2 regions of the Streptomyces sp. NRRL B-24572 genome follow, and region 1 is predicted to be linked to the other one. Evidence: riboswitches for the same ligand, from Rfam matches in the RefSeq annotation. Region 1 holds a riboswitch; the other holds the start of a gene.

What was found. A riboswitch is a leader RNA that binds a small molecule or an ion and turns the genes downstream of it on or off. The one in region 1 is predicted to bind cyclic di-AMP.
Positions count from the first base shown of each region.
Region 2: another riboswitch for cyclic di-AMP. It lies ahead of CCN56_RS04230 (LysM peptidoglycan-binding domain-containing protein); the one in region 1 lies ahead of CCN56_RS18715 (M23 family metallopeptidase).

Region 1 is NZ_MWIG01000295.1:8,186-14,508, reverse strand. Features, by position in the region: partial or broken gene CCN56_RS18730 (GNAT family N-acetyltransferase) at 1-430, opposite strand, end outside; gene CCN56_RS18725 (HPr family phosphocarrier protein) at 637-918, shown strand; gene CCN56_RS18720 (GntR family transcriptional regulator) at 1,052-1,735, opposite strand; gene CCN56_RS18715 (M23 family metallopeptidase) at 1,931-2,704, opposite strand; cyclic di-AMP (ydaO/yuaA leader) riboswitch at 2,717-2,882, opposite strand; gene CCN56_RS18710 (M16 family metallopeptidase) at 3,082-4,449, opposite strand; gene CCN56_RS18705 (pitrilysin family protein) at 4,476-5,828, opposite strand; gene CCN56_RS18700 (DNA topoisomerase (ATP-hydrolyzing) subunit A) at 6,010-6,323, shown strand, end outside.
Region 2 is NZ_MWIG01000064.1:287-6,609, forward strand. Features, by position in the region: gene CCN56_RS04225 (phosphoribosyltransferase family protein) at 1-1,118, shown strand, start outside; gene CCN56_RS04230 (LysM peptidoglycan-binding domain-containing protein) at 1,102-1,992, opposite strand; cyclic di-AMP (ydaO/yuaA leader) riboswitch at 1,997-2,181, opposite strand; gene CCN56_RS04235 (hypothetical protein) at 2,537-3,139, shown strand; gene CCN56_RS04240 (phosphocholine-specific phospholipase C) at 3,200-5,224, opposite strand; gene CCN56_RS04245 (DeoR/GlpR family DNA-binding transcription regulator) at 5,391-6,197, opposite strand.

The DNA of each region.
Region 1 (6,323 bases):
CGCCCCTCCCCTGGTGCGCGTCCTGGACGAGGAAGGCGACCTCGGCCTCGTCGGCCGGGGCGGAGGCGGGCAGCCCCTGGGCGTTGATGCGGTCGTAGCGCACGGTGGCGATGAACTCGCCGCCGACGGTCGCCGCGAGCCCGACCCGGTCCACGAAGTCGTGGTGGGTGAAGCGGTGGACGTCCTTGGCGGACAGGCGCGGGTAGGGGGCGAAGAAGCGGTAGTACTTCGACTCGTCCGAGACCTGCTCGTAGAAGCTGACGAGCCGGTCGGCGTCGTCGGCGGTGATGGGTCTGATGCGCGCGGTGCCGCCGTCGCGGAGCACCACGTCCGCCTCCCAGTGGTCGGGGTAGGCGTGCTCCGGCGCTGCCGGCCGCGCCGGTGATGCCGGCGGTTCCGCCGCTTCCGACTGCTCCGACGCGCTCTGCATGGGGTCAGCCTACGACCGCGACACGACTGCGGCACCGGTCGCGGGGTGACCGTGCGGGATGCGAGGTGTTGCAAGCTGGGAGGGCCGACGGACGGTCCGGCCCGGGTCGAAGGGTGGTCCTTTCCCGGCCGGAGGTCGGCGCGAGCACCGCGCAACCCGTGAGAGACTGGTCTAGACAACCCGCTTGAGAGTCGAAGGGCAACACCATGGCTGAGCGCCGCGTCAACGTCGGCTGGGCCGAGGGCCTGCACGCCCGCCCCGCGTCCATCTTCGTCCGTGCCGCCACGGCTTCCGGCGTGCCGGTGACGATCGCCAAGTCCGACGGCACCCCCGTGAACGCCGCTTCCATGCTCGCGGTGCTCGGCCTGGGCGCGCAGGGCGGCGAGGAGATCGTCCTCGCTTCGGAGGCCGACGGCGCCGAGGCCGCGCTCGACCGCCTGGCGAAGCTGGTCGCCGAGGGCCTGGACGAGCTCCCCGAGACCGTCTGACCCCCGGCCCCTTCATGCAAATGGCCGTGGCCGCCGGAATTCCGGCGGCCACGGCCATTTGCATGACCGGACCCATTTCCGGGCAGCACGAAAAACGCGGCTGAATGCCTGTTCTTTGTATACGGTGGGCGTGTTAATTCCGGGCGCCCGTCGTGTTGACGGCATGTTGCGAAACCCTCACACGGCCTCGCTCCGGCCTTTTGAGCCGGTGCAGCGGCAGCGAGCGTTCCGCGTGCAGCGCGGTCAGCGACCTCGCCCGCTCGGCGTCGCCGCGCGCCACGGCGTCCACGATCGCGCCGTGCTCGGCCCAGGCCTCCACCGGCTGGGCGGGCTGCTCCACCACGTACGTCCAGGCGATCTTGTGCCGCAGCTGGGTGAGCAGCGCCGTCAGGGCCGGGCTCCCGGAGGCCTGCGCGAGCGTCTCGTGGAACCAGCCGCCGAGCGAGCTCAGGTCCTCGCCCTGACCGCGCCTGGCCCGCTCCTGTCCCAGCCTGACCAGGCCGCGCAGCACTTTGAGGTGCGCCTCGGTGCGCCGCTGCGCGGCCCGCGCGGCCCCCAGCGGTTCGAGCAGCGCCCGCATGTCGAGCAGGTCGGCCGCCTCCTGCTCGGTCGGCTCGGCGACATGGGCGCCCGCGTGGCGGCGGGTGACCACGAAGCCCTCGGACTCCAGGGTGCGCAGCGCCTCGCGGACCGGGACGCGGGAGACCCCGTACCGGCGGGCGAGTTGTTCCTCGGTCAGCCGGCTGCCCCGCTCGTACACGCCGGAGACGATGTCGTCCCGGATCGCCGTGCATACCGAGTGCGCAGGAATGCGCATGTCCGACCTCCGCCTTGGTCCGCGCGAGTCAATTCCGTCGGCGCCTGTTCTGCGCCTGATCTTCGACTCTATTGCAGCAGGCCAGAATTTCCGATGCTCCGGCAGAATCCATGGATATCTTTTGGCCAGCGAAAAGCCCCGGCTCAGTACGAGCCGGGGCTTTTGCGACGCGGTCCGGGGCCGGACCCGACGGGGTCAGACGACGTTGACGCCGCGGGCGCGGAGGTACGCGATCGGGTCGATGTCCGAGCCGTACTCGGGGCTGGTGCGCGCCTCGAAGTGGAGGTGGGGGCCGGTGGAGTTGCCGGTCGAGCCCGAGATGCCTATCTGCTGGCCCGGCTCGACGGTCTGGCCGACGTAGACCCCTATGGAGGAGAGGTGGCCGTACTGGGTGTACGTGCCGTCGTTCATCCGGATGACGATGTTGTTGCCGTACGCGCCGCCCCAGCCGGCCTCGACGACGGTGCCGGAGCCGACGGAGACGACCCGGGTGCCGTAGGCGGCGTGGAAGTCGATGCCGGAGTGGCTGCCGGAGGACCAGAGCGAGCCGCCGGTCTTGTAGCCGGTGGAGACGTACGAGCCGGCGACGGGGAGCTGGAAGGAGGCCAGGCGGCGGCGCTCGGCCTCGCGGGCGGCGCGCTCGCGCTCCACCCGGATCTCCTTGGCGCGGGCCTCGGCCTTGCGCTTCGCCTCGGCCGCGGCCTTCGCCTTGGCGATGGCCTCGACGGCCTCCTGCTCCTGGGCGGCGGCCTGGGCGTTGATCCCGTCGACGAGGGATTCCTCGGCGATGACCTGGGTGAGGCCGGTGTCCTCGGCGGAGCGGTTGTCCGTGTCGGCGGCGAGCGCCGGGGAGGCGAGGGTTCCGATGACGCCGGTGGTGGCGAGCGTCGCGACGCCGGCGATGCCCACGCTGCGGCGCGCCATCCGGCTCGGACCACGATGCTTCCCGGTGGCACGGGTGAACGCCATGTAGAGGCTGATCCTTTCCTTCCTTCTCGCCTACCGGGTTAGCTGACGGGTTCGGAGCAGGAAGGTCTCCTACGAGCCCCTCCGTACGAGACGAAGGCGCCCGATTCACCCCAGGGACTGCGTGTGGGTCCCCGGCTCCCCAGGCTCGCGCCTGACGGGGACTCGGCGATGACTGTCCGATGCCGCGGCTGCGGCACGTGCAACTGACGAACAGCCGCACCGACGCTATGCGGATCGTCTTTCAATCACCAACCAGACACGCCTTTTGTAAGACATGCCACAGGGCAAACGATCACCTTGATCGCAATACGGACAAAGAGGAGGACCCCGACGAACTAGGCCGTCGGGGCCCTCCTGTTGTCGCCTCGGGGCCGGAATCAGCCCGTCACGACGGTCACTTCACCGATGCCGAGCGCACGCACCGGCTCCGCGATCTGCGCCGCGTCGCCGACGAGCACGGTGACGAGCCGGTCCACCGGGAAGGCGCTGACCACGGCGGCCGTCGCCTCGACCGTGCCGGTCTCGGCCAGGCGCGCGTACAACTGGGCCTGGAAGTCGTCCGGGAGGTGCTGCTCCACCTGGTCGGCGAGCGTCCCGGCGACGGAGGCGGCCGTCTCGTACTTGAGGGGCGCCACGCCCACCAGGTTCTGCACGGCCGTCTCGCGCTCGGCGTCGTCAAGGCCCTCGGCGGCGAGGGTGCGCAGCACCTTCCACAGGTCCTCGAGGGCCGGGCCCGTGTTGGGGGTGTCGACGGATCCGCTGATGGCGAGCATCGCGGCGCCGTTCCCCTCGGCGTCCGAGCGGAGCACCTGGCCGAAGGCCCGCACGCCGTACGTGTAGCCCTTCTCCTCGCGCAGGACCCGGTCCAGGCGCGAGGTCAGGGTGCCGCCGAGGCAGTACGTGCCGAGGACCTGGGCCGGCCAGACGCGGTCGTGCCGGTCGGGACCGATCCGGCCGATGAGCAGCTGCGTCTGCACGGCGCCGGGACGGTCCACGATGACGACCCGTCCGGTGTCGTCGGCGGTGATCGGCGGCATCGGGAGCGGCTCGGCCGGCTCGCCGGTCCAGGCGCCCAGCGTCTCGGCGAGCACCTTGTCGAGGTCGACGCCGGTCAGGTCGCCGACGACCACGGCGGTGGCCGTGCCGGGCCGGACGTACGCCTCGTAGAAGGCGCGGACGGCGGCGGCGTCGATCGCGGCGACGGTCTCCTCGGTGCCCTGGCGCGGCCGGGACATCCGGGACTCGGCCGGGAACAGCTCCTTGGAGAGCTGCTTGGCGGCGCGGCGGGCCGGGTTGGCCGTCTCGTGCGGGATCTCGTCGAGACGGTTGCGCACCAGGCGCTCGATCTCGGACTCGTCGAACGCCGGGGCGATCAGGGCCTCGGAGAGCAGGCCGAGCGCCTTGGGCAGCCGGGAGACCGGGACCTCGAGGGAGACCCGTACGCCCGGGTGGTCGGCGTGCGCGTCGAGCGTGGCGCCGCAGCGCTCCAGCTCGGCCGCGAACTCCTCGGCGCTGTGCTGGTCGGTGCCCTCGGAGAGCGCGCGGGCCATGATGGTGGCGACGCCGTCGAGACCGGCGGGCTCGGCGTCCAGCGGGGCCGGCAGGAAGATCTCCACGGCGACGACCTGCTGGCCGGGGCGGTGGCTGGTGAGCACGGTCAGACCGTTGTCCAGCTTTCCCCGGTCCGGGGCCGGGAAGGCCCACGGCTTCGCGGTGCCCGGCCGGGGCTGCGGGTGGAAGTCCATGCTCGTCAAAGACGCGGCGGCGTCGGTCACTGGTCCGCTCCCTCTTCGTGGTCATCGCCGTCGGCGTTCTGCTCGGTCGCCAGGGGCTCGTAGACGAGCACCGCGCGGTTGTCGGGGCGCAGCTTGGCCGCGGCGACCTCCCGCACCTCCTCGGCGGTGATGTCCAGGACGCGGTCGACGGCGGTCAGGGCGAGCTGCGGGTCGCCGAACAGCACGGCGAACCGGCACAGTTCGTCCGCGCGGCCCGCGACCGTGCCGAGCCGGTCCAGCCACTCGCGCTCCAGCTGGGCCTGCGCGCGCTCCATCTCCTCGGGCGTGGGGCCCTCGGCGGCGAACCGGGCGAGCTCCTCGTCGACGGCCGCCTCGATCTGCGGGACCTCGACGCCGCCGGAGGTCTTGACGTCCAGCCAGCCCAGCGAGGGCGCGCCGGCGAGCCGCAGCAGGCCGAAGCCGGCGGCGACGGCCGTACGGTCGCGGCGGACCAGGCGGTTGTGCAGGCGGGAGGACTCCCCACCGCCCAGCACCGTCAGGGCCAGGTCGGCGGCGTCCGCCGCACGCGTGCCGTCGTGCGGCAGCCGGTAGGCGGCCATCAGCGCACGGGCCGGGACCTCCTCCTCGACGACCTCGCGCAGCTGCTCGCCGATGACCTCGGGCAGGTCGCCGGGGCGCGGCTCGGGCTTGCCGTCGTGGGCGGGGATGGAGCCGAAGTACTTCTCGACCCAGGCGAGCGTCTGCACCGGGTCGATGTCGCCGACGACGGACAGCACGGCGTTGTTCGGGGCGTAGTACGTGCGGAAGAAGTTCCGCGCGTCCTCCAGGGTGGCCGCGTCCAGGTCGGCCATGGAGCCGATCGGCGTGTGGTGGTACGGGTGGCCCTCCGGGTAGGCGAGGGCGGTCAGCTTCTCGAAGGCCGTGCCGTACGGCACGTTGTCGTAGCGCTGGCGGCGCTCGTTCTTGACGACGTCCCGCTGGTTCTCCATGGACTCGTCGTCCAGGGCGGCGAGCAGCGAGCCCATGCGGTCGGCCTCCAGCCAGAGCGCGAGCTCCAGCTGGTGCGCGGGCATGGTCTCGAAGTAGTTGGTGCGCTCGAAGCTCGTCGTGCCGTTGAGCGAGCCGCCGGCCCCCTGCACCAGCTCGAAGTGGCCGTTCCCGTGCACCTGCTTCGAGCCCTGGAACATCAGGTGCTCGAAGAGGTGGGCCAGGCCCGTGCGGCCCTTGACCTCGTGACGCGAGCCGACGTCGTACCAGAGGCAGACCGCGGCGACCGGGGTCAGGTGGTCCTCCGAGAGCACCACGCGCAGGCCGTTCGCCAACCGGTGCTCGGTCGCTGTCAGGCCGCCGGAGCCGGCCTCGGCCGTGGCCGTGTGACCCATGGGCATGTACGTCCCTTCGATCGCGATGTGAAAAAGTCCTGCCACTGTATGCAAGCGCGCCGACACCTGGCGAAGTTCCCGACCCTTCGTGATGTCCCTCTTCCGGGTCGCGGTCGGCGTTGTCGGTGGCACGGTCCACAATGGTCCGCGTCAGATCAACCTTGTTGGTGAAGGAGCCGCAGCCGCGATGGCCCGCCGCAGCACGAAGACACCGCCGCCGGACGACGCGTACGAGGAGAGGATCCTCGACATCGACGTGGTCGACGAGATGCAGGGCTCCTTCCTCGAGTACGCGTACTCGGTGATCTACTCGCGCGCCCTCCCCGACGCCCGCGACGGCATGAAGCCCGTCCAGCGCCGCATCGTCTACCAGATGGGCGAGATGGGGCTCCGCCCCGACCGCGGCTTCGTCAAGTGCGCCCGGGTCGTCGGCGAGGTGATGGGCAAGCTCCACCCGCACGGCGACGCGTCGATCTACGACGCGATGGTCCGCATGGCACA
Region 2 (6,323 bases), on a different contig from region 1:
CGGAGCTCGCGATGGGGGCGCTCGGGGAGGGCGGCGTGCGGGTGCTCAACGAGCGGGTGATCGCCGAGACCCGCGTGAGCGAGCGTGACCTCGCCGCGGTGGAGGAGCGCGAGCACGCCGAGCTGGAGCAGCGGGCCGTCCGCTACCGGGGCAGCCGCCCTTCGGTGCCCCTCGACGGGCGGACGGTCGTCGTGGTCGACGACGGGCTGGCCACGGGGGCCACGGCACTGGCGGCCTGCCGGGTGGTGCGGGCCCGGGGCGCCGCCCGGATCATCCTCGCGGTCCCGGTGGCACCACGGGGCTGGACGGCCCGCCTCGGCGGCGAGGCCGACGAGACCGTCAGCGTGCACGCGCCGGAGCTGTTCTTCGCGATCGGGCAGTTCTACCGGGACTTCTCGCAGACCCCGGACGCCGAGGTCATCGCCTGCCTGGACCGGAACAGGGCCGGGCGCGCCCCTGTCGTGCAGGACACGGATGTACGGATCCCGGTCACCGACGTCACCCTCGGTGGGCGACTCGCGGTGCCCGAGGGCGCGGGAGGCATCGTCCTCTTCGCCCACGGCAGCGGCAGCAGCCGGCACAGCCCCCGGAACCGGGCGGTCGCCGCGGTGCTCAACCGGGCGGGCCTCGGGACGCTGCTCTTCGACCTGCTGACCGAGGCGGAGGCGACGGACCGGGCCCATGTCTTCGACACCCCGCTGCTCGCCGGGCGGCTCGCCGGGGCCACGGAGTGGCTGGCAGGGCGGTCCGAGAGCGCAGGGCTCCCGCTCGGGTACTTCGGCGCGAGCACGGGCGCGGCCGCCGCGCTGTGGGCGGCGGGCGACCCCGAATCCCCGGTGAGCGCCGTCGTCTCGCGCGGTGGCCGGCCGGACCTCGCGGCCGAGCGCCTGGCCCAGGTGCGCGCCCCGACGCTCCTGGTGGTGGGCGGCGCGGACGCGCTGGTCCTGGACCTCAACCGGCGGGCCCTGGCCCTGCTGCGCTGCGAGAACCGGCTTTCCGTCGTGGGCGGCGCCGGTCACCTCTTCGAGGAGCCGGGCGCCCTGGAGGAGGTGGCGGACCTCGCCACCTCCTGGTTCGCCGAGCACTTCCGGCGTCAGGGCGTCAGTACGCCGAGTTGACGTTGTCGATGGAGCCGTAGCGGTCGGCCGCGTAGTTGCAGGCGGCGGTGATGTTGGCGACCGGGTCGAACAGGTCCATGGACGTGCCGGGCACGTGGTAGGCGAGGAAGGTCGGCTCGATGACCTGGAGCAGGCCCTTCGAGGGGGTGCCGGCGGCGGCGTTGGAGTCCCAGAGGTTGATGGCCTGGGGGTTTCCGGAGGACTCGCGCATGACGTTGCGGAGGATCCCGTCGTAGGAGCCGGGGATGCCGTGCTGGCCCATGATGGCCAGCGACTCCCGGATCCAGCCGTCGAGGTTGTCGGCGTAGTTCGTGGCGGCGACCGGGGCCGCCTTGACGGAGGCGGGGACGGCGGCGACGGCCGGAGCGGCCGCGGCGGCGGAGGCGCCCGTGCCGGTGGCGACGGCGGGGGTGGCCGACCGGCGCTCGGAGCGGCTCGCCCGCTCGGCCGTGGCGGACTTCTCCGTCTTCGCCTGCGTGGGGACGGCCTTCGCGGAATCCCGACGAATCGTCAGTTCGAGACCGGGGTGAATGAGTGACGGGTCGTCACCCACGACGCTCTTGTTGGCGCGGTAAAGGCTCTTCCAGCCTCCCTGAATTCCCTTCTTGTGGGCGATCAGGGAAAGCGAGTCACCGCTGACGACGGTGTACGTGCGGGCGGCGGCCGGGGCGGCGGGTGCCTTGGCCGCGACCGGCGCGGCGGGAGCGGCGAGGGACTGAGCCGCGATCTCCGGGGCGCCGGACACGGGCGCGGCGCCGGCGACGGTCGGGGCGATCAGCGGCAGGGTCAGTGCGGCGCCACCCGTGCCGACCAGGGCGAGGCCGCGGGAGACGTGGCCGCGGCGGGGGCGGCGGTGCTTACCCTGAGCAGGCATGACGGTTTCCTCTCCGGCGCCTGCGGGGTGAGCTGTCGGGTTCGGACGGGAGATGTCCGGCCGCGCGCACGCGGCTGCACCCCGAGCCGTTCCGGATTCCGGGCCGGCGTATTCGTGGGTCCCCCGCTCCTGCCGTCGGGTGAAAAGGGAGGTTTACCGAGCGGCGGCAGGATTGGGCGTTCCGCTCGAATGGAGGTGACCGTAGGCCAGTAATGCGATGGATAACAAGGTGGGTGGACCCCGGATATGGGGGAATGGATCACGGAATTCGGGTAATTCAAGATCGATGTCATCCGGGAAGTGTTGAAATCCCTTGCCCGGTACGGGGCGGGGGGAGGGGGCGCCGAGTGGCGGGATGAGGCGAGTGAGTCGCATCACCCGGAGTGGAATGTCCAAATATGGGAGGTAATTCCGAGGTGGGTAAATGGGGCGGAAATACCTGTGATGAGGTGTTCGAGCGAGGCGACGCTCCCGGTTGGGGTCAAAAGTCGCAAAACCGACATTCATCCTGAAAGATGGAGGGAGTCGACCCAGGAGTCACTCCATGCCTCCCTCCCCCTCCCTGCTCAGCCCCGACACCCTCGACCGCGAGGCGGCCGCCCTCTTCGAGAGCGCCACCTGGCAGCGGATCGTCACGGACTGGACCGCACCCGAGGAGTCGCCGCCGGCGGAGGAGGGCTGGCGGGAACTGCTCAGCGTGCCGGTCGACCGGCTCGTGGCCGACGCCCTCGCCGCCCTGCCGCCGGAGCTCCCCGCCGAGCGCCGGCTCCCCGGCCGGCTCGGAGCCGTACTGCCGGACCGGCTGCACGCCTGGCGCCGCATCGGGCAGGCCGAACTGCGTCCCTCGGTCCACCTCGGCTACGCGCGCCTGGTGCTGACGGAGTGGGGCTGGCAGAACGCCCCGTACAAGCTGCGTGACGCACGCGGGGCCCGCTGCGTCTGCGGTGCCCTCCTCGCCGCCCACCGGCTCGGCTACGGCGGTGCGGACACCATGAACGAGGCGGCCGCCTGGATCATGACCGAGCTCCGGTCGCGCGGGTGGCAGGGGCTGATCGGGCCGTGGAACCGGGCGCCCGGTCGTACGGCCGCCGACGCGGTGGCCCTCCTCGACGCCACGGTCCGCCGCGCCGCGCACGCCGGCCGCTGACACCGTGCCCGCGTGCCGGGCGGCGGCCTTCCGGTCGCCGCCCGGCACGCGGGGAGGTGATCAGCCGCTGACGCTCGGGGCTCCGGTCTCGATGTGGCCGGTGTACCGGCGCGACCAGGTCCCGTCGATGTCGGCCAGGATCGTGAAGTCGTACCAGCCGTCGTTGTAGGCCACCGCGTTGAAGAAGTCCTCGCGGCTGGAGTTCGCCGGCACCGTGTACGTCCACGGGCCGTCCGAGCGGTAGGCGTTCGAGCGGATCGTGAAGGTGACCGGACCGGCCGAGGTGTTGGTCATCTTGAACCAGACGGCCGTCTTGCCCGTCCCCGCGTCGGGCGCGAACCGGGCCGCCACCTCGACGGCCTTGCCCGCCTTGGAGGCGTCCCCGATGAACCGGCGCAGGAAGCGGTTGGGCCCCATCATCGAGATGTCGTACTTCCCGGACCCCGAGCCGAGGCCGATGTTGAAGTAGTCCGTGGCCGTGGTGCCGGGGTCGACGGTGTACTGCCAGGCGGCCGTGTCCCGGTACTGGTGCGGGTGGATCGAGAAGTGCGCCGACCGCTTGGCCTCCGCGCCCTGGTTGGTCATCGAGAACCAGGCCAGGATCTTGCCCGCGGCGCCGAACTCGAAGCGGTCGAGGTTGCCGTTCACCTGGTAGGGCAGGGCGCGCGCCGGGCGGGTGCCGGGCTCCTGCGCGGGCAGCGCGTTGTTCTGGGGGGCCGGGTTCGGCAGCGGGCCGCAGGTGGCCTGCCCGATGACCTTCGCCGTGGAGGGGAGGCCGGAGGGAACCCCGTACACCGGGTTGGCGAAGTCGAAGACCCCGGTCAGATCGCCCGTCACCTTCCGCCGCCAGGCGCTGATGTTGGGACAGGTCGCCGGGGTGCCGAGGGCCGCCGTCCAGGTCTCCATGAAGCGCAGCACCGAGGTGTGGTCGAAGACCTCGGAGCTCACCCAGCCGCCCCGGGTCCACGGGGACATGACAATCATCGGGACGCGGAAGCCCAGGCCGATCGGCACGCCGTCGAGGTACTCGCCCGCGGTGCCCGGAGGGGCGACCGGCGGCGGCACGTGGTCGAAGAAGCCGTCGTTCTCGTCGTAGTTGAGGAACAGCACCGTGGAGTCGAACACCTCGGCGTTCGCGGCCAGCGCGCGGTAGACGAGGTCGACGAAGTGGGCGCCGTCCCCCGGAGGGGCGTACGGGTGCTCGGAGAAGGCCTCGCTCGCGACCACCCACGACACCTGCGGCAGGGTGCCCGCGACGACGTCGGCGCGGATCGCCGCCGCGATGTCGTCCGGCGTCGAGCCGGTCACCTTCGGGACCGAACCCATGCCCCGGTCGTACAGGGGGTCCCCGGGCTTCGCGTCGGTGAACTTCTTGAAGTACGCGAGACCGTTGTCGCCGTAGTTGTCCTGGGCGTTCTGGTAGACCTTCCAGCTCACCCCGGCGCGCTGGAGCGCCTCGGCGTACGACTCCCAGGTGAGGCCCGACTCGTCGCCCCCGTCCTTGCTGGTGCCGTCGATCTTCCCGCTCCACAGAAACGTGCGGTTGGGGCCCGTGGCGCTCAGCGTCGAGCAGAAGTACGCGTCGCAGATCGTGTAGTTGTCGGCGAGCGCGTAGTGGAAGGGGATGTCCCCGCGGTCGAGGTGGCCGAGCGTCCGGATGTTGCCCACGCCCGTGACCCAGTTGTCGAGGCGTCCCTTGTTCCAGGCGGCGTGCTGCGAGGTCCAGCTGTGCGGCAGGTCGCCGTTGCACTGCGCGAGGGTCTCGCCGTCGACGCCGCCGGCGGGCGGGGTGTCGCTGAGCTTCCAGGGGTACTGGCGGCCGCCCCAGTTGGGCTGGTTGAACATGCCCCAGCCGCCGGGCAGATTGCCCGCGGCGCGGTCGCCGAAGCCCCGCACGCCCTTCAGGGTCCCGAAGTAGTGGTCGAAGCTGCGGTTCTCCTGCATGAGGATCACCACGTGCTTCACGTCCGTGATGGTGCCGGTCGCGGTGCTCGTGGCGGCGGACGCCTGGACCGGAGGCAGCGCGGCCCCCGCCATGAGCCCCGCGCCGATCCCGACGAATCCCCTGCGGCTGATGGGAAGCATGCCCCGCCTCTCCTGTCACGGCGTGCCCCGGCGGCACGTCGGAGACATGATGAGGGAGAGGGGCTTAAAGGTATACAGCCGTGCGGTAATTACTGGATGAACGCGCAGAGTCCATGGAGCAAGAGGCTCTCAATTGGTCCATCTTCAGACCAATGCGTCACACGGCTCAGACGGCGAGGACCTTCACTCCGGCCTCGCCGAGCTGCGCGACCGTCTCCGGGGCGATGCCGGTGTCCGTCACGAGCAGGTCGATCCGGTCCAGACCGCAGATCCGTGCGAACGCCCTGCGCCCCATCTTCGAGGAGTCGGTCACCACGACGACCCGGCTCGCCCGTTCTGCGAAGAGCCGGCTGATGCTCGCCTCGTCCTCCTGGTGCGCCATCACGCCGAGCTCCGGGTCGACCCCGTCGACCCCGAGCACCACCACGTCGAGCACGACCTCCTTGAGCACCCCGACCGTCAGCGGGCCCACCAACTCGTACGTCTGGGGCCGGGCGACGCCGCCCGTGGTGACGATCTTGATCTGCGGGCGCACCGCCAGCTCGCCCGCGATGTTGAGGGCGTTGGTGACCACCGTCAGTGCGGGCCCGGCCGGCGCCGCGGCCCCCGGAGCCTCGGCGCGGCCGCTCGCGAACCGCAGCGCGAGCGCCCGCGCGACCTCCGTCGTCGTCGTGCCCCCGTTGAGCCCGACGACCTCGCCGGGCGCGACCAGATCCGCCACCGCCTCCGCGATCCGCCGCTTCTCCGGCGCGTGCCGCGTCGACTTGTAGCGCAGCGGAAGCTCGTACGAGACGCCGTGCACGACCGCCCCGCCCCGCGTCCGCACGAGGAGCTGCTGCTCGGCGAGCTCGTCGAGGTCCCGGCGGATCGTGGCGGCGGAGACGTCGAGCGCGGTCGCCGCCTCCTCCACCTCCAGCTTCCCCGAGGCCGCGAGGAGCTCCAGAAGTGTGTTCCACCGCTCGTGCTTGGACATGGATCCCTCCCTACCGCCGGGGCCGTGCCCGCATGACCACCCCGCTCGTGCGCTCGTCCGATTCTAGCCACCGACGGGCGCGGGATCTGGAAAGAGGATGCATGTTTCTGCTTGAATGGGCGTGTC